Linked DNA regions of Candidatus Pseudothioglobus singularis PS1. The protein of the gene in region 1 interacts with the protein of each later gene in a pairwise test. Links are inferred from orthologs where the notes say so. Each region holds a gene or a part of one and is shown on either strand. Other genes may lie near its edges.

Region 1 (14,336 bases):
GGCATGGCGACCCATCACTTCAAGGACAAAGATTTTAGTAGAAGTGGCAGCCATTGATGCAACATCAAAGCTTGCCTCCATAGTAGAGACCGCAATATACTTCGCGACCGACCCAAAACCTGGACAATTGTCAGTCACCGGCAGATCATTATCTACAGTTTTAGGAATGTGAATAGCTTGAATTGGAAAGCCCATACTTTCAGATAGTTGAGAGACTTTCAGGCAGGTATCAGCTGAATCACCACCACCGTTATAGAAAAAATAACCAATATTGTGTGCCTTAAAAACTTTAATTAAGCGCTCGTATTCAGCTTTATTTGCTTCCAGTGATTTCATCTTGTAGCGACAAGACCCAAAGCCACCTGAGGGCGTATGATTTAAAGCAGCGATATCTGCATCTGATTCAGCAGATGTATCAATGAGATTTTCTGTTAGTGCCCCTATGATGCCATTCTCTCCGGCGTAGACAGTGCCAATTTTATCTGAATGTTTTCGGGCTGTTTCAATTACACCACTAGCTGAAGCATTAATTACGGCTGTTACTCCGCCAGATTGTGCATAAAAGGCATTTTTCATAATATTCCGATATTTTTAATAGTTAAAAAGATTAAGAATTGGATTTAGTATAGAAGTCATATACAAAACTTATAGATTTTTATGTTAAACATATGAGTATATCATTTGATATAAATGTGGCTCTGAATAATTCTAAACTAGAGTTTAATTCTATTAATTAGAGATTTTAAAGTCCACAAACAATATGAATGTGTCAATTTGTTTCACCACCTGTAGTAAGTAAATATATTAAAGAGTCTTGTGTCAAAGGTCTTTCATTTTAAAAGCCCAAACTTCTGAAGCTCTTTATCAGTTATATTTCTTGGAGTACTTCAATTCTTGTTTGAAAACACCTTGACCATAGCAGATAAATCATGCCCTCCTATGTTTTGATCAATTGTCTCTTTAAACATCAAACTTAATCCTTGATGGAATCTTGTATCCACCCCAAGTTTATCTGAGATTTTCAATAATTTTAAATGTGCGTCATACCAAGTTGAAACGGATGCCTGTGTATTTTCAGTATCCTGGTTGGCTATAGCATCCAAAATACGCAGCGGCTCTGTTTGCATGCGTGCAAAATTATGAACAGTTTGTTCTCTATACGATTTTAAAGGGACATCGCCCTTTAAACATAAGGCAGCACCATTTATTAGGCCAGCTGAAAAACCCAATACACTAGACATAATTGCATTACCTAAGACTACAGGAGCGGAAAGACTCTCACCAAGGTAACTAATCTTTGGAGACATTAGTCTTAAAATTGAGTCACATGACTCAATCACATCTGATTTGCCAGCAAGAATAATTGACGCAAGCTCTGTGCCAATTTGTTCTGGAAAACATAAAATAGAACCCTCTATTAGCTCCACATCAAGATCTTTCATAATTAAAGAGTTTGCTTCAACTTCAGCCATACTTCCAGTTGACAATTGGATTAGAATGGAGCTTTTTAAGCTGGAGCGTACATTTTCATAGTCAATAATCTCTTTCCATGCGTCATAATCTGACAAGCACACAATGACTATATCGCATGATTCAATTGCCTTGTGCGGTTGAGTATAAGTTATAGCTCCTTTTTGAGCTAATGTTTCAATCTTTTCTGGGGTTCTATTCCAAACATGAATCTCTATTTCATTTTCAAGAAGGGTTTGAGCTAATGCAGTTCCCATAGCGCCTATACCAACTAATGCAACTCGATTGTTTTTTTTGATCATAGATTACCTATTTAATGAAGTACTTAAGTTAAGTGCTATATTTTAATTACTAAAATTACAGTTCAAATAGAAGTTCAAATTTTATTTGGTATGTGAGGGGTATATAAATATTTATGCTATTGAGTTAGGCTGCCTCTCAATGCTTAAGAGTATGTATAAGGTCTTATTTTGGAGTGACCTCCATGAAATTTACTATATTGATAAATCCAGGAACATGCTTTTTTGGAATTTTAGTGCTGGGCCTACTGATTGCAATTACATTTTTAATATTATATCTTGAAGCAGATTCAAGGACATCTAAAGAGTCGTCAAAAAATACTGACCTCTCTTTGTTAAAGTTAATTTGATTACTTAATTCTTCCCAAAATTTTTGCTCTTGTTTTGGAACTCCATAGTCATGCGAAGAGATGATTTCATCAAAATAATCATGAAGTCCAGATTTTTGCATCTTAAGCTTTATTCCTTTTCTATGAGCATTGGTAACAAGGTATATGCGCTTATTATGCTTTTTTACAGTTTGAAGGAAATTCAAAGCGTGATCATGAACTTGAATTAAATGAGAAATATCACCCTTTAGTTTCATAATATCTAAGTTAAGTGTCTCTTCCCAGTAATCGAGACAATACCAAGTCAGCTTTCCTTCTTGTGAATTAATCATAGATATGATTACTTCTTTAGCTTCATCTATTTTGATGTTATGTTTTTTTGAGTAAATTTCTGGAATATATTCAAGCCAAAATTCAAGATCAAAATTTAAGTCTAAAAGCGTTCCATCAAGATCAAGCAAGACAGTATCAATCAGATTCCAGTCTATGTTTAGATTACTTTCTGCGCCATGTTGTTCCATTTACACTATCCTCAAGAATAATCCCAAGTTCTAGAAGCTCATCACGAATTTGATCTGACAACGCAAAGTCTTTTGATGCTCTTGCGGATTCTCTTTGTAAAATTTTGTTTGAAATTTCATCTTCTGATAATTCAGAGCCCTGTTTTAAGTAATCTTCAGCATTGTATTCAAGAATACCTAGAGAGTTACCAAGCTTAATTAGTTGTTTGGCTAAACCATATGCTTTTTCATGGTTTATGGCTTTCTCAATATTGATTTGTTTTGCAATTTCGAAAAGTATACTCAGTGCAATAGGGGTATTGAAATCATCATTTAGTGCAGCGTTGAAGCGTGCTTCATAATCTGCTTCAGGGCCAATGTCATCTGCAGTTGTAGATAGACCTTTTGTAGCGTTGTATAGTCTTTTTAGTCCAGATTTGGCGCTTTCAATATTGGTGTCACTAAAATTTAAAGGCGAGCGATAATGACTACTTATAAGAAAATACCGGAGCGTTTCACCATCATACTTTTCTAAAACATCACGAATAGTAAAAAAATTATTTAGAGATTTGCTCATCTTTTCGTCGTCAATATTGACAAATCCAACGTGCATCCAGGTATTCACAAATTTACAGTTATTTGAGCCCTCAGATTGAGCGATTTCATTTTCATGATGAGGGAACGTTAAGTCCATTCCACCGCCATGAATATCAAAATGGTTTGAAATAAAGTGATTTGACATCGCTGAGCATTCAATATGCCACCCAGGTCTTCCATCTCCCCAAGGTGAAGGCCAACTGGGCTCATCAGACTTTGCTTTTTTCCAAAGAACAAAGTCAAGTGGGTCATCTTTATCACTCTCAACGTCTACCCTTGCACCCGCTACAAGATCATCTAAATTTTTACCAGAGAGCTTGCCATAATCCTTAAATTTTCTGACCGAATAAAATACGTCACCATTTTTACCTTGATAAGCTAATCCCTGTTTTGAAAGAGATTCAATCATTTCTATCATCTTATCGATAGATTCAGTAGCACGTGGTTCTATGTCCGGACTCAAAACACCTAGCGCCCTTTCGTCCTCATGCATTGCATCAATGAATCTATTTGTTAGTGAGTAGATATCTTCATTATTTTCGGCAGCCCTCGCAATAATTTTGTCATCAATATCTGTAATATTTCTTACATACTTAACGCTTAAAAAATTCCGCCTTAGGTGCCGAGTAATCACGTCAAACATAACTAATACTCTGGCATGACCCATATGACAAAAGTCATAAACTGTCATTCCACAAACATAAATCCCAATATTATTTGTGTCAATAGGCTGGAACTCTTCTTTTTGGTTGGTGAGTGTGTTATAAATTTTGAGCATTGCGATATTTTATACTGGATTTCCTGGGTTAATATTAATACCCGTTATATTAGTTCTCATATGGCCAACAGTTTTAATTTTGATTATCAATTAATCACTTACAAAATGTATAATTATTTTTCTCAATAGTAATTTAAAGAAAGTATGCAAAATACTTTGTACAAGGTCAGCATATTATGAAAAAACTTCAATGCAAAATGTGTGGATGGGTTTATGATGAAGCGAAAGGAATTCCAGATGAAGGGATCATTCCTGGCACAGCTTGGGCTGATATACCTGAAGACTGGACTTGTCCAGTTTGTGGTTCTGGAAAGGAAGACTTTGAAATGGTAGAAATTTAGGTATTGAGGGTTCGAAACCTAAGATGAGGTTTCTGTTTGCGAAAATGAAATAAGGAATAAATAATGTCAAAAGTACTAATTTTGCCTGGTGACGGCATTGGAACTGAAATTGTTGCTCAAGCTGTCAAAGTCATAGATTCATTAAACTCGAATCATTCAATGGGAATGACTCTTGAAGATGGGCTTATAGGAGGTATTGCCTATGATGAGACTGGAACACCTCTTCCTGATGAGACTATAAAAGTTGCAAAAGAGTGTGACTCCATACTTTTAGGTGCTGTTGGAGGACCAAAGTGGGAGCCTTTAGAGAGGGCTTTGAGGCCAGAGCGAGGGTTGTTAGGCATACGTTCAGAGCTCGAATTATTTTCAAATTTGAGACCTGCTATTTTATATCCTCAGTTAGCAAATGCTTCAAGCCTTAAGACTGAAATTGTATCTGGCTTAGACTTAATGATTGTCCGTGAACTTGTAGGAGGGATTTATTTTGGTGAGCCAAGGGGTGTTGAAATAAAAGATGGTGAACGTTTTGGAATAAACTCTGCAACATATTATGAATCTGAAATTGCACGAATTGGACATTCTGCTTTTCAAATTGCTCAAAAAAGAGGAAAGCGTGTATGTTCAGTCGATAAGGCGAATGTTCTGGAAGTATGCGAACTATGGAGAGAGGTAATGGAGGAAGTTTCTAAGGACTATCCTGATGTTTCGCTTTCTCATATGTATGTTGATAACGCTGCTATGCAACTCGTTAGAGATCCCAAACAATTTGATGTAATGGTAACGAGTAATCTTTTTGGCGATGTATTGTCGGATTGTGCAGCAATGCTAACAGGTTCAATTGGAATGCTTCCATCCGCTTCATTAGATCAAAATAACTTTGGAATGTATGAGCCTATCCATGGCTCAGCACCTGATATTTCAGGGAAGGATATAGCAAACCCTCTTGCCACGATATTGTCTGTTTCGATGATGCTTAGGTATTCACTTAATCAAGGAGAATTGGCTGACAAAATTAACTCAGCGGTAAGCAAAGTTTTAGATAAAGGCTACAGAACAAAGGATATTGCTTCTGATGGGGACAAAGTGGTTGGGACAGAGCAGATGGGTGATCTAGTCATTGAAGAGCTTGAGACTTAGTAAAGAACTTCCTCACTGTCAATAGAGCGCCATAAAAACCAGCAGGCTACGCTTCTATATGGCCTCCATGTTTCTGAAATTGCAATTATTTTTTCTAAGCTGAGGGGTTTTCCTTCTCCATAAATCTGATTCATTGCTCTTATTATTCCAATATCCTTAATAGGAAATATATCTTTTTCCAATAGGTAAAACATTCCAAACATTTCTGCAGTCCAAGGGCCAACTCCCTTGATAGTGATTAATTCATCATAAATACTTTCGAATGAGCGATTTTCCCAATATAAGTGGTCTTTAATTGAGAAGTTTATAAAATGATTGCAAATATTGATTATGTATTGAACTTTTTGTTTTGATAATCCACAAGACTTAAGTTCTTCGAAGCTCATCAAAATTACATTTTCTGGTTTTATTTTGCCAATTTTTTTTTCTAACTTTCCCCATACACTTGCAGCAGCTTGAACTGAGATTTGTTGCCCAACTATTGATCGAAGTAGAGTTTCTAAAGCCTCACCACGAGAAGAAATACTGTATTGCTGATGTTCGAGAATTAACTTTGCTAACTTAGGGTCAGTGTGTGTTAAGAATTCTTTAGATTGCTGCCAATAAGCTGGGAGAGACATTTATAAATTTAAAAAGTGTTTTGATAAGAGGATAAAGTTAGTTGTTTTCTTTAACTGAGAATGTAGTATAGATGACATTGTCGTATAATTTATACTAATTTTTAACAACATATAAGACAGGGAACACTATGAGTAAAAAAAGAAATGTGACTTTTGTTGGTCTAGGAACGATGGGCTATCCTATGGCTGGACATTTATCAAGGTCTGAGTTATTTAATGTAAGTGTTTTTAATCGAACCTCAGAAAAATCTGCCCAATGGGGAGAAGCATATGAAGGAAGGGTTGCATTAACTATTGAAGACGCCGTAAAAGATGCAGATGTGGTTATTACATGCACTGGAAGAGATGAAGATATGATGGAAATCGTTTTTTCAGATGATGGAATGATGCCATACCTTAAAAAGGGCTCCATTTTTATTGATCATACTACAACATCCTTTAAGCTAGCAAAACACCTAAATGAATCACTAAAAGATAAGAATATATCATTTATTGATGCTCCAGTTAGTGGAGGAGAAGCTGGAGCTATTAATGGAGTTTTAAGCGTTATGGCCGGCGGTGACGCTCACATATTGGATGCATGTGACTCAATCATTAAAACATATTCTAAAAGTATCACACTGATGGGAGATTCTGGGTCTGGCCAATTAGCAAAAATGGTTAACCAAATTTGTATAGCGGGTTTGTTACAAGGATTATCCGAGGGATTGCTTTTTGCTGAATCTGAGAACTTGAATATGGATAAGTTGCTGTCTGCTATTTCAGGAGGCGCAGCTCAGTCTTGGCAAATGGTGAATAGAGGCAAAACAATGCATCAAAGAGAGTTTGATTTTGGTTTTGCTATTAAGTGGATGGTGAAGGATTTAGGCTACTGTTTAGATCAAGCAGATGGAAACAATACAAAACTAACTTTTACTCAAGAGGTCTATGACCGTTATACTAATTTAATGGATAAAGGCCATACCTATAGTGATACCTCTGCTTTAATGATGTTTGATGAGTTGAATAAATAGGTAACAAACCAAGTAATGATTAAAGCTTCACTCACTGAAAAGCAATTGATTGATTTTAATAATAATGGATTTCTAACAGTTGATAATTTCATAGAATTGCAGTATTTAGAAGACCTTAAAACAAGAATCAATCTTCTCTTTAAAGGAAACTTTGAAACTGGTATTGAGCCAGATGAGTGGAATTGGAGGCAAGAAAGAGACCCAAGCGATGTTACACGACAAATTTGTAATGCTTGGAAATCCGATAGTCTTATAAAGCGTTTAGTTTGTAGCTCAATTATTGGAGAGAGCGTTTCGAAATTAATGAGCTGGAAGGGAGCAAGACTTGTTCAAGATAACGTTTTATGGAAGCCACCGCAAGGAAAAGCTTTAAATTTTCATCAGGATGCTGCATATGATGACTGGATAATTCCACAAACTATGGTGACTTGCTGGATGCCTTTAGATGATACCTTTGCAGAAAATGGAACACTAGAGTTTGCAAGGGGATCACACAAATGGGATCTATGTCCACCATCTGAGGACTTTCATGCCCCAAATGATTATAAAAAAGAGCTCCATAATTATTTAAATAAAAATGATAAAACTCTTTATATTGATTCAGTTCAAGTTCCTGCCGGGGGTGCTTCATTTCACCATGGCCATACTTGGCATGGTTCAGGGCCAAACAAGTCAAATAGCCATCGAAGAGCAATAGTCGCACATTGCGTCCCAATTGATGCTAAATTTCATCCAACTAATTGTGGGGGAACTGGAAAAATTTATAAAAAATATAAATTGAATGAAAGTGATGAGTTACCTGATAGTTTTTTTCCTCCCTTGTGGCAGGAAAATTAAAGAGTTTATTTATTCTTTGCATCAAAATTTTTTAAAAGAAATGGCATAATATTGGATATGAGAAAAAAGCCAAAATTAACAAATATTCATACTGTTGCTCAGAGTCGAATCTTCAATCTTGAGTCACTTGATGTCGAATTTTCTAATGGCGCAACTCGTGTCTATGAGAGGCTTATGTCTCGAGGAAATGGAGCAGTTCTAGTTATCCCAATGCTTGATGATGATACTGTCCTCATGATTTATGAGTTTTCTGGAGGCACTGAGCGCTATGAATTAGGACTTACCAAAGGGAAAATAGATAAGGGTGAAACTCCAATTGAGGCTGCGGGTAGAGAGCTAAAAGAAGAAATCGGGTTTGGCGCAAATAAGCTAACCTTTCTCAAAACAATCACACTTGCGCCTGGGTATCAGTCAAGTGAGACGCACATCGTGCTCGCTGAAGATCTGTTTGAGGAAACTGCAGAGGGAGATGAGCCTGAACCTCTAGAAATCGTCCCTAAAAAACTTTCTGAGTTAGAGGAACTAACCTATAACGAAGACTTAACTGAAGCAAGGAGCATTCTAGCTCTTTATATGGTAAGAGATATCATTAATAATCGATCAGTGTGATAGATATACCGCAGTCATTTTGGCTGGATGAAGATCAATTAAAATTCCCTGAAATAGAGTTAGCGCTCAAAGAGCCAAATGGATTAATCGCTATAGGCGGTGATTTATCATTAAATAGACTCTTGGAGGCTTACTCCAGAGGTATATTCCCTTGGTATGGTAAAGATGAACCTATACTCTGGTATTCTCCAGATCCCAGAATGATTATTACGCCGAACTCATTTCACCTATCAAAAAGTTTAAAAAAAACAATTAATTCATCAAGATTTGATGTTTTAGTTGATACATCATTCAATAATATAATTAGACAATGTCAAGAGGCTCCTAGGTTTGGTCAGTCAGGAACATGGATCGATGATGAGATGGTCAAAGCTTATACAAATTTGTACAAGGAAGGCTATGCGCACTCATACGAAGTGTTTGAGAATGGAGAGCTTGTGGGTGGGTTATATGGGGTTGCATTAGGAGGGGTTTTTTTTGGTGAGTCCATGTTTTCATTGGTAAGCAATGCTTCAAAAGTAGCATTCGCATTTTTATTGCAAAATAGCCATTATCAATTAATAGATTGTCAAGTGGAGAATCGACATTTAGAAAGTTTGGGTGCCTACAATATCCCAAGAGATTTGTTTATGCAACAGCTTAAGGCCTTTGTGTAAAATATACTCCATTAAATTAGGGATTATTACGCTATGACAAACCATATTAAATTCGTTTTACTGGTCTCACTTGTTATTACGTTAGCAGCATGTGGCAGAATGGGTGATCTAGTCCCAATAAAAGATACAGTTGAATCAACTACTAGTACTTACTAGCGAAAAATCCATTGAACGCATTCAATTTCCAAAATAAAAATCTTTATGCTGAGTCTGTGCCCGTTTCAGACTTAATGAACTTGTACGGCTCGCCACTTTATATTTATTCAAAAAGTCAAATAGAATTCAATTGGAAGGTTTTTGAAAATTCATTTGGAGCCCATCCTCATCTTATTTGTTATGCTGTAAAGGCTAATTCTAATCTTGCAGTATTAAATATTCTTGCTAATCTAGGATCTGGTTTCGATATTGTTTCCCTTGGAGAGCTAGAGAGAGTTATTGCTTCAGGTGGAGATCCAGCTAAATGCGTTTTTTCAGGTGTTGCAAAAACTGAAAACTCAATACGAAAAGCACTTGAGTATGGAATTTACTGTTTCAATGTAGAGTCTGAGGGAGAACTAGAACAGATTGAATCAGTGGCATCCTCTTTGAATGTTCGTGCCTCAATTTCAATCCGAGTCAATCCAGATGTAGATGCAAAGACTCATCCATATATTTCAACAGGTCTGACTGAAAATAAGTTTGGTGTGAGTGCTGAAGTGGCTTTGTCTATGTATAAAAAAGCAAGCCTTTCTGATTATCTTGATGTCTGCGGACTTGATTACCATATTGGCTCTCAAATTACAGATCAATCTCCATTTATCGAGGCTCTTGAAAAAGCATTAGATCTGATTGAAGAGCTCAAATCAGAAAACATAGATTTAGACCACATTGATATTGGAGGTGGAGTAGGTATAACCTATGATCAAGAAAAAATAATCAGTATTGAGGATTACATCAATAGGGTAATCAGCAAAGTTGGAAGTATGAAAATTTTGGCTGAACCTGGGCGATCAATTGTTGGAAATGCAGGTATTTTTGTAACAAAAGTTGAATACTTGAAGCAAAATGATATTAAGTCATTTGCAATTGTAGATGGTGCAATGAATGATCTGATTAGGCCTGCTCTTTATAGTTCATATCATGAGGCGGTTTCAATACAAGAAAAATCAAAGGGCGTTACTGACTCATGGGATATCGTCGGACCAGTTTGTGAAACTTCAGATTTCTTGGCTAAGGATAGAGAACTAACTTTAGAAAAAGGAGACTATATTGCAATTTTAACTGCAGGTGCGTATGGTTTTGTTTTGAGTTCAAATTATAACTCGAGACCCAGAGTGCCTGAAGTTATGGTGAGTGAAAAGAGCCATAGTTTGGTGCGAAAAAGAGAAACTATCGAATCACTATTTGAGAATGAAACTATATTTAAAGATGAAGTTAACTAATAATCAAAAAAAGTACTTAAGATCTTTGGCGCATGATTTAAAGCCATTTGTAATGATTGGTCAGCATGGATTAAGTGAGTCAGTTATTGCTGAGATTGAGTCAACTATGCTTAAACATGAACTCATTAAAATCAAACTAAGGGTAAGCGATCGTGATGAAAAGCAAGGGATAATCAACAAGATTATTAAGTTTTCTGAAGCTGAATTAGTCCAAGTTATTGGGGGCGTAATAGTTATTTATAGGCCTTTTGAAGACAACCCTGATATTATCTTACCTAGATCATAATAAATTTAACAGAGCTTATTGTATTCTTATAATACTTAATTGAAATGAAAATTGCCCTCAGTGCTGCAGAAACTTCAGGCGATCTGATTGCTTCATCTTTGGTCGTTGCTTTAAAAAACAATGATCACCATTGTGAAATAGACGGACTGGCCGGCGACAAGATGATTGAAGCAGGTTGCAATAGTTTGTGGCATACTGATGAAGTAAATGTGATGGGTCTCAGTGAGGTGTTGAAGAAGCTGCCATCCGTCTTAAAGTTAAGAACTAAAGTCACTAATCACTACATTTCTAATAAGCCCGATGTATTTATTGGTGTTGATTCACCAGACTTCAACTTCAGGATTGAGCATTCATTAAAGAAAGAAGGCGTTAAAACAATTCATTTTATTAGCCCCTCAGTTTGGGCTTGGCGTTCTAAACGAATTAAAAAAATTAAAGCTTCAACTGACCTAGTATTATGTCTTTTCCCTTTTGAAGTGGATTTCTTCACACAGCATAATCAAAAAGCTATTTTTGTTGGTCATCCACTAGCTGAAACCTTAAAACCAAGGAAGAAATATAAACCAAACAAAAGCGTTTTATTAATGCCAGGCTCAAGAGAGTCAGAAATTAAAACGCTTTTGCCAGAATTGATTGAGGCTGTAAGGGTAATGCAGTCTAGAGACTCCGAACTAACTTTTAATCTATCTCTTGCCAATGCTAATCATAGAGATTGGGTTGAGAAAAGTATAGAGGGTTTATCTATAAAAATCAGCATTGGTGATGCTCACAAAAAAATTATTGATTCTGATCTAGTTCTAGTTGCATCTGGCACTGCAGCACTTGAGGTGGCCTTACTAGCAGTTCCAATGGTTGTTATTTATAAGCTCTCCTATTTAAGTTATCAAATAGTAAAGCGTCTACTTAATACCAAAGAAGTTTCACTTCCCAATAAGATTTTAGGAAAAAGAGTTGTACCTGAATTAATTCAAAATGATGCGAACGGTCAAAATATTTCTGATCATGCTATGACATTACTAGGGTCTGATAATAGCAAGCTTGTTAGCGAATTAGAAAAGATTCATGTTCTATTAAATCATGATTCTAGCTCCAAATCTGCTGAGGCAATAATTGAGTTTATTAATGAAAAATGACATTGAAAAAATCGTTGAACTTGCACTATCTGAAGATATTGGTGAAGGAGATGTCTCATCAGTTTTAATTGATAATAAGATTATCGAGGCTGAAATAATTTGCAGAGATGATGCAATAATTTGTGGAGTTGAATTCTTTAATTTATGTTTTTTATCAATTGATCCAAAAATTCAAATACATTGGAAGGTTGAAGATGGCTCAAGGGTCAAGTCAGGTGACAAAATATGCGGCCTTAAAGGCAATACAAAAACGATAGTAACTGCCGAAAGAGCCGCACTTAACTTTTTGCAAATATTAAGTGCTACTGCAACACAAACTAGCTACCTTGTCAGTCTCATAAATAGTACGAATGCAAAATTACTTGATACAAGAAAAACAATACCTGGGCTTAGAAAGGCGCAAAAATATGCGGTTAAGTGTGGTGGTGGGGTGAATCATAGGATGGGTTTGTATGACTGTATCATGCTAAAAGAGAATCATATATTATCAATTGGCTCTTTAGAGCAATTGATTAAAAATGCAATCAATCAATTTCCAAAAACACCTATTATTGTTGAAGTGGAGTCTCTTGAAGAACTTCAATCAGCGCTCCTTATGAAAGGTATAAAGCGAATTCTGTGCGATAATTTTAGTCTTCAAGATCTTCGAGAAGCTGTGAAAATTTCAGAAGGAATTTGCCCTTTAGAGGCATCGGGCGGCATTACTGAGATTAATATTTTGGACTATGCAAATACAGGCGTGGACTATATTTCAATTGGCTCAATTACAAAAGATATAAAGTCAATTGATTTGTCTTTAAGGTTTAGTTCCTAGGCTATTGCTCTAAATGCTGGGCTAATAATGTCTTTTGTAGAATTGTATTGTAAGGCGTTATCATTGAGGTCAGTTACTTTGCCTCCTGCCCCTTCAAGTATCCAAACTCCTGCAGCAGTATCCCATTCAGAGCACCGACCAAATTTTGGATAGTAATGATAAATTCCTTCTGCAATAAGACAAAACTTGAGCGCACTACCCAGCTTAAAAGTTTCAAAATTTGTTTTATATTTGAGATGCTCTTTTAGCCCTTTATTGTTATTTGAGTATCTACCAACAACAATTTTTTCCCACCTTTTTGGCTTTGATGTAAGTATTGTAGAAGTTGTTTTATTGACTAGCTTAACAGAAGCATTATTTTCAAATCGATAATAGTGCACTTTATTGAAGGGTGAATAAATTAGTCCAAAAACAGGATAATTATCTCGAATAAGGGCAATAATAATGCAAAAATCAGGAGAGCCATCAATAAAATCTCTAGTTCCATCTAGAGGATCAATCAACCAATATTCATCCCATGATTTTCTAGTTGAAAAGGGAATGTGCGATGATTCTTCTGAGAGGATTGGAGTGTGAGGTGTTAATTTTTGTAATGTGTTAACTATCAATTCATGGGAGGCTTTGTCTGCTAGGGTCACAGGCGTGTTATCAGCTTTGATAGAGTAATCACTGGAATTAGCTCTAAGGTCCATAATAATTTCACCGGCTTGAGCAGTTAAATTGATGAGCTGTGAAAGAATTTTAGAGTTCATTGTTTTCATTATATCATCGAGAGTCGTAATTATTTATTCTCAGCTTCGATCTTAAGTAAAATTTATTCCTCTATAATTATTTATCAAATTTGAATATGAAAAAGCATGTACTAGCAATGGGAGGTGGTGGATTTACCTCGAAACCTGAAAATCTAAAGTTAGATGAATATCTCCTATCTTTATCCAATAAAAAAAATCCAAAAGTGTGCTTTATTCCTACTGCAAGTGGAGATGATGAGAGCTATAGAAGAAGATTTTATTCTTCTTATAAAAAACTAAACTGTGAGACAAGCCATTTGTCACTCTATTGGCCTCCTGAGGGAGATTTAAGAGAATTTGTTTTAGATAAAGATATCTTTTATGTTGGTGGTGGAAATACTCGCAATCTGATGGTTCTATGGAAAGAGTGGAGTCTTGATAAATATTTATACGAGGCCTGGGACAATGGAGCGATTATGGCAGGTCTCAGTGCAGGCTCAATTTGCTGGTTTGAAAAAGGATTGACTGACTCAGTAACGGGAAAGCTCTTACCATTAGATTGTTTAGGTTTTTTACCAAACAGCAACTGCCCGCATTTTGATAGTGAGTCACAAAGGAGACCTGAATACCACAAAGCCATTTTAAATGGATCAATGATGGAAGGTATTGCTTGTGATGATGGAGTGGCTGCACATTTTGTTGATGGAAAACTCAAACGTTGCGTTTCATCCCTTCCCAATGCAAAGGCTTACAATGTTAGTGCAG
Region 2 (16,024 bases), 830 kb from region 1 along the record:
ATTTTTTTATCCAGTCATGCTGAGCCCTGTGGTTGTTGCATTTTTATGGACTCTTATACTGAAGAGGCAAGGCATGTTGTCTCAAACACTAATAGACTGGAACTGGATTAGTGAGCCGATCCAGTGGCTAATGGATCCAAACTGGACAATGTTCTGGTCAATCTTTGTCTATACATGGGCTCATATGGGTTTTTATATGCTCATCTTGTTGGCTGGACTTCAGTCAATTCCTAGAGACCTTTATGAGGCTGCTCAAATGGACGGGACTTCAGAGAGGCGAGTTTTTTGGCGCATTACACTGCCCTTATTAATGCCAATCTTACTAGTTGTAACAGTACTGTCACTCATTAAAGCGGTTCAGGCATTTGAGGAGCTTTATGCGCTTCAAGTTGGGTGGATCTCACTTGTTTCTTATATTGTTGAAAATGCCGGAATACGTGGCCAAAAAACATTCTTTGGCCTAGGCATTGCGGCAATGGCTTCTCTAATTGTTGCGCTGATATTAATCGTTCTTTCTTTGCTTCAATTCTACTTAACTAGGAGACAAGTCAAGCTATGACAGATGTCATTAAATTTTTTACTCGTAGACAGGGCAAAAAGAAAGCTAGTCTGACCGACTGGATCTCTTATGGTTTTTTATTTCTTGGCTTTTTGATCATCTTTTTGCCAGTTTTGTGGCTAGTAATGAACTCAGTTAAGTCACAATTCTTACTTCAAAAGTATGATACTAATTTTCTACCAATGGACTATGAGCGTATTGCAAGAGCCACAACCTATGGGCCAGATGGTAAAGATATTCTTATTATGAAAGACCTCGAGCCATGGGTCATGTTTTGGAAAAATTTGAGTGATGACGAAAGAGCTGAAAAGGACGTTGTCAACTATATCAAAAATTTTAGTGGAAATGAATACTACGCTTTAAGATCGCACTTTGGACTGGTATCCGTAATGGCTAAGGATTTAATTCTTAGCCAAAACCTACCTGACTGGCTCATCAAGTACCCAAGCATGTTTCCGAGTGCTAAGAAGGAATATGATCCTCAAGCAATAGTGGACAGCCTTGTTGACGAGGATGCGAGGTTGTTATCTGAATATTTAGGACTCAAGCCCTATAAACCGAATGGATTTACAGCGCAAATTTTGGTGTCCATGATGGATCCTCAAACGGGAGAATTAGTTGAGTACTCTGTGAGCCGAATTAACCCAACCAAAGACACTGTCAATGCAAGGCTTGTCTCCAATCCCAAAGGAGGCATAACCAAGCTTCCTCAAAATGAAATTATTATTAACAAAAATTTAAAGCCTTCTTGGATCAACTATACGGATCCTTTAACTAAAAAAGCCCTAAAAAGCTTTGATGCGGTTAGGTGTCTCAATAATTCGGTCTTCGTTACAATAGTAGCAACCTTGATAACACTGCTGATTAACTCTATGGCAGCTTTCGCCTTATCTAAGTATCGATTTAATGGACAGGTCATCTTTTTTGTTATCATTTTGGCAACTTTAATGGTTCCTGCATCGGTACTCATTGTGGGTATTTTTAAAATGGTAACAATGACAGGTCTCTCTGGCTCTCTTTGGGGGGTAATCATTCCGGGAGCAGCGACACCTACTGGGGTCTTTATGCTCAGGCAATATATGCTTACGATTCCAGATGAACTCTTGGAGGCTGCAAGAATGGATGCAGCTAGTGAGTGGACAATTTATTGGCGAATTATATTTCCATTGGCACTGCCTGCAATAGCTGTGCTTGGAATTCTTTCTATTATATGGCGTTGGAATGATCTCATCCTCCCTATGATAGCTGTTTCAACAACAAAAGCCGCTTACACTATTCAGCTTTGTTTGCTTGACTTTAATGGAGAGTATCTTGCGAGGGAGCATTATGCTCTTGCAATGACGGTGGTAAGCTTGGTACCAACAACACTGGTCTTTGTTTTTCTTCAAAAATATATTACAACAGGAATTGCCTCAACAGGCATGAAATAAATTATGGCAAATCTTAAATTACGTGACATTAAAAAATCTTACGGAAAGACAGAGGTTATTCATGGGCTTGATCTGGAGGTTTTAGATGGTGAGTTTTGTGTCCTTGTGGGACCCTCTGGTTGCGGTAAGTCAACACTCTTAAGAATGATTGCTGGTCTAGAGGCAATTACTGAGGGGTCAATCCTCATTAATGATGAAAGGGTCAACGATGTCTCTGCAGCAAAAAGAGGGCTTGCTATGGTTTTTCAGTCATACGCACTTTACCCTCATATGACGGTTCGTCAAAACCTTGCATTTGGACTTGAAAATCTTAAGCTAGATAAAGATGACATTGAGCAAAGGATCAACAAAGCGGCCAACCAGCTAAGAATGGAAGATTACCTTAAAAGAAGACCAGGGCAACTTTCTGGAGGTCAAAGACAACGTGTTGCAATTGGAAGAGCTATTGTCAGAGAACCATCGATTTATCTTTTCGATGAGCCATTATCTAACCTTGATGCTGAGCTTCGTGTTGCCACACGCGTTGAACTCAAAGCGCTTCATGCAAGACTCGGCAATACAATGATTTATGTGACTCATGACCAAGTTGAAGCGATGACAATGGCGGATAAAATTGTGGTCATGCATGATGGCATTATTGAACAGACTGGCTCCCCTTTAGATTTATATAATAAACCAGCCAATCTATTTGTAGCAGGCTTTATTGGCTCGCCAAAAATGAATTTTCTAGATTGCTCATCTCTGCCTGAAGAGATTAAAAAGCTTTCACCAAAGGGTGCTACTACTTTTGGTATTAGGCCTGAGCATCTGAGAATTCAAGATGAAAATACTCTTTCTCTTCAGGTTAAGACTGTTGAACAGTTAGGGTCTGATAGTTACCTTTATGGTGAAACGATTGACAAGCAAGAAATCTCAATAAAATTAAACAGTCAAACCACGATTAAGGGTGGTGAGTCTGTCAAAGTCGGATTCAGCCAAAGCGACACCCACTGGTTCAATGAAAAAGGTGCTTCTCTTTAGTTCTTGATTGTGTATTATCGCTTTATTTAGTTTTCAATAAATTATATGGTCAAGAGTGATCAACCTATTATTTGGATTAAAAATCCTTTAGACGTCTTTGCTGAGAACTGTGAAGGTGGAGTTGTTGTTCAAGGCCAAAAAATTATCGAATTAGTACAAATGGGTCAGACCCCCAAGGCGACTATTGATGAAACTTATGATGCAAGTACAAGCGTCTTATTGCCTGGATTGATCAATACTCATCATCACTTCTACCAAACTCTAACAAGAGCTTATCCTGAGGCTTTGAATAAGGAGCTTTTTCCATGGCTCAAGAGCCTATATAAGGTTTGGGCAAACATTCAGCCTGAAATGCTATCTGTTTCAACTGAGTTAGCACTGTCTGAATTGCTTTTGTCTGGATGCACTACTGCAAGTGATCATCATTACCTTTTTCCAGATCAGCTTGAAAATGCTATAGATATTCAAGTAGAAGAAGCTCAAAAGCTAGGAATGCGCGTCGTTCTGACTAGAGGCTCGATGAGTCTTGGAGAAAAAGATGGCGGTCTACCGCCGCAATCTGTCGTTCAGACTAAAGAACAGATACTATCTGACAGTGAGCGACTCATCAAATCTTACCATGATGCAAACGAGGGATCAATGACTCAAATTGCGCTTGCTCCATGCTCTCCCTTCTCAGTAAGCACTGATTTAATGATTGAGACTGCTGAGCTTGCTGAGCAGCAGAATGTTCGTCTTCATACTCATTTAGCAGAAACGATAGATGAAGAAAATTTTTGTTTAGAAAAATTTGGTTTTCGGACTGTTGACTATCTTGAGAGTGTCGGCTGGTTGTCTGGGCGAACTTGGCTTGCTCATGGCATACACTTTAATCAAGAAGAGGTTAAAAAGTTAGGTGAGAATAATGTTGGTATTTGTCACTGTCCAACTTCAAATATGATGCTAGCTTCTGGTATTTGTCATAGTCTTGAGCTTGAAAATGCAGGATCTATTATTGGCCTTGGTGTTGATGGTTCAGCCTCCAATGATGGCTCTAATATGATTGCTGAGTTGAGGCAGGCAATGTATTTGCAACGCTTGCGTTATGGCGCCTCAAAGATTACACATCAAAAGACTTATAACTGGGCTACCAAAGGTTCAGCTGCACTTCTAGGAAGGTCAGATATTGGTGAAATTGCGGTTGGAAAGCAGGCAGACCTAGCCTTATTTAAGCTCGATGAGCTCAGATTCTCTGGTAGCCATGACTCTTTGGCTGCTTTACTACTGTGCGGAGCACAAAAAGCTGATAGGGTTATGGTAGCCGGAAAATGGAAAGTTGTTGATGGTGGTATTGTTGGAAAAGATGAATCTGAATTGATCAATCGCCATAGCACTGCAGCAAAAAAATTACGTCAATTATCTGACGCATAGTTTTATCTTAAATCAACTATTGACCTTCGATATAGGTTAATTTATAATCCCAACTTGAATATTGTTACATAAATCAAGTTGAATGAATAAAAGTACTCATGGAGGCTCTCGAAAGGGCGCTGGTCGTAAAAAAAATTCAGGTAGTTTCAAAGAAGAAACGAAAGTCATTAGAGTGCCTGTTAGTCTTGTAGATTCTATTAATCCTGTTATTGAAATATACAAATCTCAAATTAAATCAGATGTCGAAGTTCTTGGAGTTATGGACAATCCTACTGAGCTATCAATTCCAATTTTTACTTCTCGCGTTCAGGCAGGTTTTCCCTCTCCAGCAGATGATCACTTGGAAGATGCTCTCGACCTAAATACACATCTTATTCACCATAAAGAGGCTACATTTTTTGTTAAAGCTCAGGGTGATTCGATGATAGGAGCCGGCATTCAGCAGGGCGATATCCTCATAGTTGATAAATCTTTAGGGGCCAAAAGTGGAAAAATAGTAATCGCAGTTGTTGACGGTGAATTTACTGTGAAGCGTCTACATAAATACAAGGGAAACATAACCCTTAAGGCTGAAAATCCTGACTTTGAAGATATTAAAATTAGTGGTGACGACGAACTCATTATATGGGGTGTTGTGACATCTGTAATACACCAATATGAATAATCGAACCAAGTTTGCACTGGTTGATTGTAATAACTTTTATGCTTCCTGTGAAAGAGTCTTTGAACCCAAGTTAGAGGGTAGGCCTATTGTTGTTCTCTCTAATAATGATGGCTGCATCATTGCACGCTCTAATGAGGCAAAAGCATTAGGTATCAAAATGGGGGTGCCTTACTTCAAACTCAAAAACTTAATTACTCAAAACGGCGTAGTGGTGAAGTCTTCAAACTATCCTTTATATGGAGACATGTCCTCCAGAGTGATGAAGGTTATTGGAGAGTACTCACCTGTTCAAGAGGTTTACTCTATCGATGAAAGCTTTATAGATCTCATGAGGCTTCCACTTAACTTGATGGATCACATGCACTCTCTAAGAAGGCGCGTTAAGAGCTGGACGGGAATCCCGGTATGTGTTGGTGTTGGGAGTACTAAAGTTTTGGCAAAGCTTGCTAATCGTATTGCTAAGAAGTACCCACGATTTGATGGTGTTTTTGATATCGATGATTTATCCTATGAAAGATATTGCAAGCTGTTGAAGTCAGTTGAGGTTGGAGATTTATGGGGTATAGGCAGGCAAAGTGCTAAAAAATTAAATCGTATTGGTATTCATACTAGCCATGACTTTTATCAATCTGACGTTGGTGTAATTGAAACTCTTTTGGGAGTCAATGGGAAAAAGATTTATAAGGAGCTTTATGGTAGCTCGTGTATTCCTATTGAGGCTATTCCTCCAGCCAGACAACAGATTGTCTCTTCACGCTCCTTTGGCTGTGATTTGAAGGATTTTGATGAGCTAAACCAAGCCTTGACTAACCTGACCAGAAAGGCCGTGAATAAGCTCAATAATCATCAGTTAGCAACGACAACTATTACGGTTTTCATCTATACCAATCCTCATAAGAAAGATAAGCCTTGTTTTCACCTATCAAAAACAGTAGGAATGACAACAGCTATTCAAGACCAGTCTCAAATTATTCCTTTAGTAGCCCAAATACTAAGACTGATTTATAAACCTGGACATTCCTTTTATAAGGGCGGTTTAGTGCTAGGAAACCTCACTAAAAATTATCAGCAGCAAGATCTATTTTCAATAACTCAAAATAGTCAGATTCAGACCATGGCACGCCAAAAATCGAATACGATAAGAAGTGTCAATAAAAGATTCAATGAATCAATTAAATACGCCAGTGAGCTAGGTAACAATAGATGGCTACCAAGGGCTGACTTCAAGTCAAATAGATACACGACAAGCTGGACTGAATTATTGGTAATTTAAGTCACGGCATGACACTGAAAAAAATCAAAAAATATACTACAATGTAATTTTAATAAGCAATAAGGAGAAATCAAATGATACGTATGTTGGTAACGATAAATATTTCTAAAGGCTGGAAAACTTGGTCAGAGATGGCAAAAGGCCTGGAGCCTCAAATGAATGAGCAAGGTGCAAAGATGATTTGGGCAGGAGCAAACCCTGATGAAACGGCTGTTTTTGTATTGGCTGAAGCGAAGGACCCGTCATTTGTAAAAACATTTGGTGAGCGGGCTGATATTGTTGAAATTAGAGAGGCGGGAGGTGCAGATGTTTCATCCACAACAGTTATGACCCAAATAGATGAATATTTCTTAGCGTAAAGCTTTTTATATGAAACAAAAAAATGACCTCAGTTGAGGTCATTTTTTTTCTCAAAATTGCATAAATATTTTCTATGCCTATAATAAATCTTTTTTTACTGGATAATATTTAAGAATGAAGCAACTCGCAATCATTGATGATGATCCAGAAATTCTTAAATTGTTGGATCAATATCTAACAAAAAATAGCTTTGAGGTTGATGCCTTTACTGATGGCGAATCCTTTTTAAAAGAAGGCGAAAGTAAATATAGTTTAATTATTTTAGACATTGGTCTTCCTGGAATAGACGGCCTTGAAGTTTGTAAAAGGGTTCGCCAAAACTCAAATATACCCATTATTATGTTGACAGCTGCCAGTGATGATCTTGATCGTATCTTGGGCTTAGAGTTAGGTTCTGATGATTATATGGGTAAGCCATTCAATCCAAGAGAGCTACTTGCAAGAATAAAGGCGCTCTTGAGACGTTCAGAGATAAAAGAGGAGGATGTTGATAATAATATTGTTATGAATTATGCCGCAAGAAGTGCATTTATTGATGGAAAAGAACTTGAGCTAACAGGCACAGAGTTTGACTTGCTTTGCGTTTTTCACAAACAAATTGGAAAGGTACTTAGTAGAGATGAAATTGGTGAATTGCTTCATGGAAGAAGGGTGGATCCATTGGATCGCTCTATTGATACAATTGTGAGTCGTCTGCGTCATAAGCTGAGTAGTCATTTTGATGGTGAAATTATCCAAAGTGTAAGAGGCAAGGGGTACGTCCTCTTGATGAAGAATTGAGAAATAATTTATTTTTTCTATCGGCACTAATACCTAAAACTATTGTTGCCCGAATGACTTCAGTGTTGTTCATCGGAATTCTTGTAGCACAACTTTTGGGAACTTGGCTTTGGGTTGAACAACTAAAATCCTCTGAAAAAGAAAGAATGGCTGAAATTTCTCAAGAGCTAGGTTACAACATTGCCCAAGCTGTGGGTTTCTTTGAAAAACTCCCTAATCAATATAGACAGGAGACTCTTAGTCAGCTTAGACAAAATGGTGGAACATTCTTGGACTTCGGTGCTGAGTTTTTTGTTTCATTTAATAAAGACTATATAAATTCAAAACCTATTGCAAATAATGAATTTACAGCGTTAGTAAGTAATAATCTAGAAAAAACTTTATTCTCACAAATAGGCCAAGTAGATGATTTAAATATTCAATTCGTAAAATTTAGTGACACAAAAATTATGACTCCTAATGCTCCACAAGAAGGACTAACGAATAGCTTTATAATGTCACCCTTAGTGCCAATTTGGAATGCTCTAGGCCTTCAACAAACTAACTTAGATAATCCACTTGCTGTCATCCAGTTTAGATTAGAAAATCAAAATGAATGGATGTATTTGGCAACAATAATACCAAAAGGCGAATTATTGCTCAGTTTTGACTGGATTAATGGTGAGCGAATTTTTACTTCCTCATTGGTTTCACTAACAATGCTTTTGATTACGTTCTTATTTGTTCGTTGGCTGGTTTCACCACTTCAATCACTAGCCCATCAAGCCGACTTGCTAGGTAAAGGACGATTTCCAAGACAATTAGATGAAACAGGATCAAAGGAAATGGTTGCTACAATTAGTGCATTTAATTCAATGGCTCGTCGTATTCAAAAATTTGTAGCTGATCGAGAGCGATCCTTTGCTGCTATATCTCATGACCTTAAAACTCCTCTAACAAGAGCTAGACTAAGAGTTGAAGGAATTAATGATACTTCTATAAAAGAAGACTTGATTGGTGACTTAGACTACCTTGAAACAATGGTTAAAAGTAGTCTTCAAATAATGACAGATGGAGTTGAGCATGAAAATACTTCAAATGTCGATTTAACTGAAATGTTAGAGGCAATTTTAAAAAAAGAAGAGATTCTTGGTCTGCCTATTAAAATAAATATTGATGGAAAAATTAACATGAGGGGCCGCGCAGTTGCGCTAGAACGTCTTTTTTCAAACCTTATAAATAATGCCCTTACTTATGGTCAAGGAGTTGAGGTAACTGGTCAAAAAAAGAAGACAGGAATCTTTATTCAAATTAAAGATAAGGGGCCTGGGCTAAGTGATACTAATAAGGAAAAAGTTTTCAAGCCTTATTATCGTCTTGAGACTAAATTGAGTGATAATCACTCAGGACTCGGGATGGGTATTGCTCGAAACATTGCTAATGTTCATGGAGGCGAACTTGAGCTAAAAGATAGAAAGGGTGGTGGACTAATTGTTGAGGTTTACTTTCCTGTCTAATGTCAAATCCGAGTCTTCCTAAATTTAAAAGTAAAGGGTTTTTAATTGAGCATGTTAAATCTATTATGGCTTTTTATCATCCGCACTGCATAGATAACAATGATGGCGGCTTTTTTCAACATTTTCGAGATGATGGCAGTATTTATGATTTTGAAACAAGGCACCTAGTAAGTAGTACACGTTTTATATTTAATTACTCAATGGCAGCCATTCACTTTGATAATAATGATTATCTTGATGCTGCACTCCATGGAATAGAGTATCTAAGAAATTCGCATCTGAATAAAGAAACAGGTGGCTACGCATGGACTATGAAAGGGAATGAGGCGGATGATTCAACCAATTACTGTTATGGTCTAGCATTTGTTTTATTAGCCTATTCGACTGCATACAAAGCGGGTATTGAAAAATCTAAAGATTATATTGATGAAACCTTTGAGTTGATGGAGAAACATTTTTGGTCAAAGGAACATGAGCTTTATTCTGATGAAATATCTGCTGACTGGTCAAACGTTTCTAAATATCGTGGGCAAAACGCTAATATGCATTCTTGTGAGGCTCTTATTTCGGCATTTGAGGCAACCAATGAGCAAAAGTACTTGGACCGTGCACATCTTATTGCAAATAATATCTGTAATAAACAAGCCAGTCTAGCTGATGAATTAATATGGGAGCATTATGACTCAAATTGGCAAATTGATTGGACTTACAATAAGGATCGGCCCGATGACTTATTTCGTCCTTGGGGCTTTCAGGTAGGGCACCTAACTGAATGGGCTAAGTTGTTAGTTATCCTTGAAAGGTATATTGATGAAGAGTGGTTAATTCCCAGAGCTGTAAAATTATTTGACGATGCTGTAGAAATGGGATGGGATGAAAAATCAGGCGGCTTAGTTTATGGCTTTGCACCGAATGGTGATGTTTGCGATTCAGATAAATATTTTTGGGTTCAGGCTGAATCACTTGCAGCTGCGGCTTTGTTAGCCCAGCGAATGAATGATGAGTATTATTGGAAGTGGTATGATCGAATTTGGACATATAGCTGGAATCATATGATTGATCAAAAGTATGGTGCCTGGTTTCGGATATTAGATTCAAGTAATCAAAAGTATGATGACCTTAAAAGTCCTGCTGGAAAAACCGATTACCATACAATGGGGGCTTGTTACGAATCTTTGAATGCTATTTGAATTTAGAAAGGACTTCCTAGTTTAAAATACTCAAATAATTTTTATAATTTTTTATTTATGACACCTGAGAATGTAATTGAGAAATGGGCTGATTATTTCAATGCTGGAGATTTAGAGGGGATTACTAGCTTGTATCATAGAGATAGTACTCTATTGCCAACCTTTCTTCCTAAATTACTCTCATCGAAAGAGCAAATATCTGGTTACTTTGTTGCTGCGATAGAGGGTAAAGCTTCTATTGAAGTCAATGTTGGTCAATCCATTAAAAAAGTTATATCTGAAGACGCCTATCTTATGACTGGATCTTATGTTTTTTGTCTTCCAAGCAAGGGTGAAGAAAAATACGAGTCTTGGTACAGTTTTTTAATTGATTTGTCTGTTGACTCACCAATTAGACACCATCACTCATCTAGAGTGCCATTTGATTTTGACCTAAGTCACTAAGCTCCTCAATAGTAAATCTCCCGTTAAAGTCAACCTCGTAATCCTCAGCTGCAAAGTCAGGGGGGCTCTTACCTAGAATAAAGTTTTGAGTTTGGCGTTTTGCATAGTCTAGATTTTTTTTACATTGTGGAGATGAGCCAATAAACATTACATTAGAGTAATCTTTACCAGTGTGTTTATCAGCAACCGCATGAGTTAAATCAGGATGCCACCATACAGTATCTCCGGGATTGACATCTTGTATTGTAACTATTCCATCAAGAAGATCTTGGTGATAATCAGAAGAGATTAATAAAGGTCTACCAGGTGTTGCATCACAAAGACTATCTGGCGCAATATCATCCTGCAGTGCACGAAGAAGAAGGTAGCTCATGCTGTTTGCAATTGGAATAAGGGAGAGTGTTCCATCTGAAGGGCCTTGTGCTGTTAATGCTGTCCAACCTTGAAATGTTCGAAACATTGAACAAACAGCTGGTGATTTGTATTCTTTTGTGTGGGTTCTATGGGCCGCATTCCATGGGTCGTATGATTTTAAGTCGCCATTAAAGACAGAGCCATAGACTTTTTGAAAGGCAGGATCAGTCCAGCGCTCAAAAGACCCTCCATCAATGTGTGGCGATAGTCCAAGCGTCTCATCACCTGGCTCTCTTCGACGAATTCTATCTGCATAAATGAAATCATTGTTAGGATCAAACTCATCACCATGTGGGCTTGAAACGTTCCACATTGAGTTTAAAAATCTCTTGGTATTAGCCATCGACTGAGATTGTCTTGCAAGCATTTGAGGTCTTGACCAATATATTCCAAAAATTTGAGGAGCGCCAGATTTTAATTGAGAAAAATACTGATCCATACCCTCTCTCTCAACTGATTTAGTAAAGTAGTCATTACTTAAAATATAATCACCAACTTCATCATTCCATTCGCTAGCTTGCTGGTCATCAAATACATTTCTTATAATTAAAGCGCCTCTTCTTTTTATATTGGCAATTTCATCAAAAGAAACCTTGCCGTTAACTATTGATTTGTAATCAATTTCTGGAATTACTGGAATTTCTTTATGTTGCATTTCAAGAATATTATCGACTTCTTTTTTTGTGTTTGATTGGGCAAGATCAAAGCTTTTTTTAACATTAAAGTGAGTCCTAAGAAGCTCTTTAGAAGTAATTATTGACTGTTGAATTTGTTGAAGTTTTTCCATAATGTTAAATAGTATATCTAAATTTTTTGCAAACTCTCAATTTAAAGTTGTTACAAAGTATTACAAATTGTGTCAATCGATTGACACCTAAATTATTGTTAATTATGATGCATTTCTAGTTCTAAAGTTTATTTAGCAACTATGGTTTATTTATTGTATTAAATCAATACTTTAAGTAGTTTTTATTAATTAAGGAGATAAAAAAATGGTAAACAAATACTTTGTAAAAAGTGTAGCAGCCAGTTTAGTTCTTTCTTTTAGTGCATCTCAAGCATTTGCTGACGACGTTGACTTCCTCCATTGGTGGACTTCAGGTGGTGAAGCTGCTGCTGTTGGCGTATTAAAGGATGATCTAGAAGGCAAAGGAATTGGTTGGAAAGATATGCCTATAGCTGGTGGTGGCGGTGATGCTGCTATGACTACGCTTAAGGCTCGTGTTACTGCTGGTAATGCGCCAACTGCTGTTCAAATGCTTGGATACGCAATACAAGATTGGGGCGATCAAGGCAAACTAGCTAACCTAAATGACCTAGCTGCATCAGAAGGTTGGGACGCAGTAGTTCCTTCAGCACTTCAAGCTTTTTCTAAGCATAATGGTGACTGGGTAGCGGCTCCAGTAAATGTTCACTCTACTAACTGGGTTTGGATTAGTAAATCTGCTCTAGATGCTACTGGTGGAAATGCGCCAAGCACTTGGGAAGAGTTAGTTTCTGTTCTTGATGCAATGAAAGCAAATGGTATTACTCCATTAGCTCACGGTGGTCAAGCATGGCAAGATGCAACAATCTTTGATGGTGTTGCGCTAAGTCTTGGAAATGGCTTCTATAAATCAGCTTTGATTGATTTAAATGAAGACGCTCTTGGTGGTCCATTAATGGTAGAAGCTTTCAACAGAATGGCAACATTGCGTTCATATGTTGACGATAACTTCTCAGGTCGCGACTGGAACCTAGCTTCAGCTATGGTTATTAATGGCGAAGCTGGTATGCAAATGATGGGTGACTGGGCTAAAGGTGAATTCCTTAAGGCTGGACAAAAACCTGGTTCTGATTTCGTATGTGTTCGTTTCCCAGGAACTCAAGGTTCTGTAACTTTCAACTCTGACCAGTTTGCTATGTTCAGTGGTTCTGGAAGTTCAGCTGCACAAGAGGCTATGGCTTCTTCTGTTATGAATCCTGTTTTCCAATCAGCGTTCAACGTTGTTAAAGGTTCAGTTCCTGCACGTACAGACGTTCCTGACATGATGTTTGATCATTGTGGTAAGAAAGGAATGGCAGATCTAGCAGCAGCTAATGCAGCTGGAAGCTTGTTCGGTTCAATGGCTCATGGCCATACTGTTCGACCTGCAATCCAATCAGCTATTGTTGATGTAGTTTCAGCTCACTTTAATGGTGAGTTCTCAGCTGAAGAAGCTGCAGAAGAAATGGTTGCAGCAGTCGCAGCAGCAAGATAAATTTAAATATTATCTAAATTTACTATAGATTTTATTAAGTTTGTTTTTTATAGTTGGCGAATTAATAGTTCGCCAACTATTTTTTTAATTAGAATTGTAATAAATGAAAAATTACCTTCAGCTTTTACTTCCTAGAATTGTTCTAGCGCCAAGTTTCTTTCTTATTCTTGTCTTTGTGTATGGTTTCATTATCTACACAGGTTACTTATCTCTTACAGACTCCCGCATGCTTCCAACATATGAATTTATGGGCTGGGGGAACTACACAAAACTTTTTGGCTTAAGGCACTGGAAGATTGCAGTTAATAATTTAGCAATTTTTGCAATTTTATATATTTTATTTTGTACAGTAATTGGTCTGCTTTTGGCAATTTTACTGGACCAAAAAATTCGAGCTGAGGGCTTTCTTAGGCCAATTTTTCTTTATCCGATGGCGCTCTCTTTTATTGTCACCGGAACAGCATGGAAATGGTTTTTAGATCCTGGTATTGGGCTTGAACATATTATGCATCAATGGGGCTGGGAAAGTTTTGAATTTGGCTGGATAAAAGACCGAACCTTTGCAATCTACACTGTAGTTATTGCTGCTGTATGGCAAAGCTCTGGTTTTGTTATGGCGATGTTTCTTGCTGGTCTTCGTGGAATTGATGGTGAAATTATGAAGGCAGCACAAATTGATGGTGCATCAGGTTTTCGAATCTATAGAAGGATAATTATCCCAATGTTGAGGCCAGCTTTTCTGTCTGCATTTGTGATTTTAGCACACCTCTCAATTAAGGCTTATGACCTAGTTATTGCATTAACAAATGGAGGCCCTGGAAGAGCTACTGAAGTTCCAGCAACCTTTATGTATTCATACACATTTTCCAGGAATCAAATGGGGGTTGGTGCTACCTCAGCAATTATTATGCTACTTATGATTTTTTCAATCATTATTCCTTACTTATATAGCGAGTTAAGAAGTGAGAAGCAATCATGAGTAGAAATTTTGTGACTAATAATATTAAGTTTTCGCGCATCTTGATTTACATTGTGTTAATTATTTTTGCAATTTATTACTTGCTCCCTTTGTATGTGATGCTCGTAAATTCTTTAAAACCTTTAGAGGAGATAAGAGGGGGTGGAATGTTGTATCTTCCTTCAGTGTGGACTTTGGATCCTTGGAGAGCCGCTTGGTCAAGCGCTCAAATTGGTGTAGATCCAAGTGGGCTGAGGCCTTATTTTTGGAATTCAATTAGCATGGTTGTGCCTGCAGTATTGCTGTCTACAGTGCTTGGCTCACTAAACGGTTATGTTCTTACTAAGTGGCAGTTTAAAGGCCACGGCGTTGTTTTTGGATTGTTATTATTGTCATGTTTTATTCCTTTTCAGATTGTATTAATACCCATGGCAAAATTATTAGGCGTATTTGGTTTGGCTGGAACCACCTCTGGATTAGTTTTAGTTCATTTAGTGTATGGAGTTGGCTTTACCACTTTATTTTTTAGAAATTACTATGCCGCTTTTCCAACAGAGATTATTAAAGCAGCACAAATCGATGGAGCTGGCTTCTTCAGAATTTTTTGGCGTGTTTTACTACCGAGCTCTGGTCCAATTATTGTGGTCAGTGTGATATGGCAATTTACTAATATCTGGAATGATTTTTTATTTGGCGCTTCATTCGCTGATTTTGATTCCACACCAATTACTGTAGCGCTCAATAATCTTGTTAATTCGTCAACTGGTGTGAAGGAATACAATGTGCATTTTGCAGGGGCAATTCTTGCTGCGCTCCCAACACTGGTTGTTTATATCGTTTCTGGACGATATTTTGTAAGAGGCTTGATGGCTGGCGCTGTCAAAGGTTAATTTTATTTATAATTATTGCTTGAAGGAAAGGAAATGGCAAAAGTAACAATTTCTGATTTATATAAAAGTTATGGTTCTGTTGAAGTCTTAAAAGGGATAAATCTTCATATAGAGGATGGTGGCTTTTTAGTTTTAGTTGGGCCATCAGGTTGTGGAAAGTCCACCTTGCTTAATACAATTGCAGGGCTGGAAGAGATTACAAGTGGCGATATAGAAATAGGAAAAAATTCTGTTGCTGGGCTTCACCCCTCAAAACGAAACATTGCCATGGTGTTTCAATCTTATGCTTTATATCCAAATATGACCGTATCTCAGAATATAGGCTTTGGAATGGAGATGAAAGGAATTGATAAAAATGAACGCGAAATTTCAATAAATAAGGTTGCTGAGACTCTTCAAATTAGTGAATTATTGAACCGTAAGCCTGGTCAATTGTCAGGCGGTCAAAGGCAAAGAGTTGCGATGGGTCGAGCTATTGTCCGTGAGCCAGAAGTTTTTTTATTTGATGAGCCCTTATCAAACTTAGATGCGAAACTTCGTATTGATATGAGAACCGAAATAAAGCGCCTTCATCAAAGACTCGGCTCAACAATTATTTATGTTACTCATGATCAAGTTGAGGCCATGACTTTGGCAACTAAGATTGCGGTACTTAAAGATGGCTGCATTCAACAATTTGATACTCCTTATGAAATATATAACAACCCTAGCAATATGTTTGTTGCAAATTTTATGGGCGCACCTGCAATGAACCTTATTGAAGGTAATGTGGTTATGAAGAATAAAGATATTGAGTTTGAAATGAAAAACAATAAAGGTGATGTTATTTCATTACCTATTGACGACGTCAAAGGTTTAGAGAATTATATTAATAAAACTGTTGTATTTGGAATTCG

Evidence for each region.
Region 2: the proteins of lysA (region 1) and W908_RS05060 interact in binary tests that used the Escherichia coli proteins (3 or more experiments, as listed by UniProt). The link is inferred for Candidatus Pseudothioglobus singularis PS1 from one-to-one orthologs.

The regions. Positions count from the first base shown.
Region 1 is NZ_CP006911.1:142,007-156,342, forward strand. The notes cover bases 8,597-11,480. They hold lysA (diaminopimelate decarboxylase), read left to right. Parts: upstream 8,597-9,353; coding sequence 9,354-10,607; downstream 10,608-11,480. Other genes in these bases: aat (leucyl/phenylalanyl-tRNA--protein transferase), read left to right, coding at 8,597-9,186; lptM (LPS translocon maturation chaperone LptM), read left to right, coding at 9,220-9,342; yhbY (ribosome assembly RNA-binding protein YhbY), read left to right, coding at 10,594-10,893; lpxB (lipid-A-disaccharide synthase), read left to right, coding at 10,938-11,480. Also shown: W908_RS00670 (6-phosphofructokinase), read right to left, coding at 1-576; W908_RS00675 (NAD(P)-dependent oxidoreductase), read right to left, coding at 888-1,772; yrfG (GMP/IMP nucleotidase), read right to left, coding at 1,936-2,619; cysS (cysteine--tRNA ligase), read right to left, coding at 2,594-3,973; W908_RS00690 (rubredoxin), read left to right, coding at 4,150-4,314; leuB (3-isopropylmalate dehydrogenase), read left to right, coding at 4,375-5,451; W908_RS00700 (DNA-3-methyladenine glycosylase family protein), read right to left, coding at 5,448-6,071; W908_RS00705 (NAD(P)-dependent oxidoreductase), read left to right, coding at 6,200-7,084; W908_RS00710 (phytanoyl-CoA dioxygenase family protein), read left to right, coding at 7,100-7,921; ADP compounds hydrolase NudE, read left to right, coding at 7,979-8,530; more of aat, read left to right, coding at 8,527-8,596; more of lpxB, read left to right, coding at 11,481-12,026; nadC (carboxylating nicotinate-nucleotide diphosphorylase), read left to right, coding at 12,016-12,840; 3'(2'),5'-bisphosphate nucleotidase CysQ, read right to left, coding at 12,837-13,592; W908_RS00750 (Type 1 glutamine amidotransferase-like domain-containing protein), read left to right, coding at 13,688-14,336. UniProt on the Escherichia coli protein: Specifically catalyzes the decarboxylation of meso-diaminopimelate (meso-DAP) to L-lysine. Is not active against the DD- or LL-isomers of diaminopimelate.
Region 2 is NZ_CP006911.1:977,972-993,995, reverse strand. What follows is about bases 5,713-8,663. They hold W908_RS05060 (response regulator transcription factor), read left to right. Parts: upstream 5,713-6,830; coding sequence 6,831-7,496; downstream 7,497-8,663. Other genes in these bases: W908_RS05055 (ATP-binding protein), read left to right, coding at 7,550-8,663; W908_RS05065 (hypothetical protein), read left to right, coding at 6,431-6,715; W908_RS05070 (Y-family DNA polymerase), read left to right, coding at 5,713-6,356. Outside these bases: W908_RS05095 (carbohydrate ABC transporter permease), read left to right, coding at 1-559; W908_RS05085 (ABC transporter ATP-binding protein), read left to right, coding at 1,993-3,009; W908_RS05080 (8-oxoguanine deaminase), read left to right, coding at 3,055-4,419; W908_RS05075 (LexA family protein), read left to right, coding at 4,502-5,083; more of W908_RS05070, read left to right, coding at 5,076-5,712; more of W908_RS05055, read left to right, coding at 8,664-8,992; W908_RS05050 (AGE family epimerase/isomerase), read left to right, coding at 8,992-10,182; W908_RS05045 (hypothetical protein), read left to right, coding at 10,240-10,626; W908_RS05040 (YbiU family protein), read right to left, coding at 10,592-11,827; W908_RS05035 (ABC transporter substrate-binding protein), read left to right, coding at 12,033-13,280; W908_RS05030 (carbohydrate ABC transporter permease), read left to right, coding at 13,384-14,259; W908_RS05025 (carbohydrate ABC transporter permease), read left to right, coding at 14,256-15,128; W908_RS05020 (ABC transporter ATP-binding protein), read left to right, coding at 15,162-16,024. UniProt on the Escherichia coli protein: Response regulator member of the two-component regulatory system CpxA/CpxR which responds to envelope stress response by activating expression of downstream genes including cpxP, degP, dsbA and ppiA.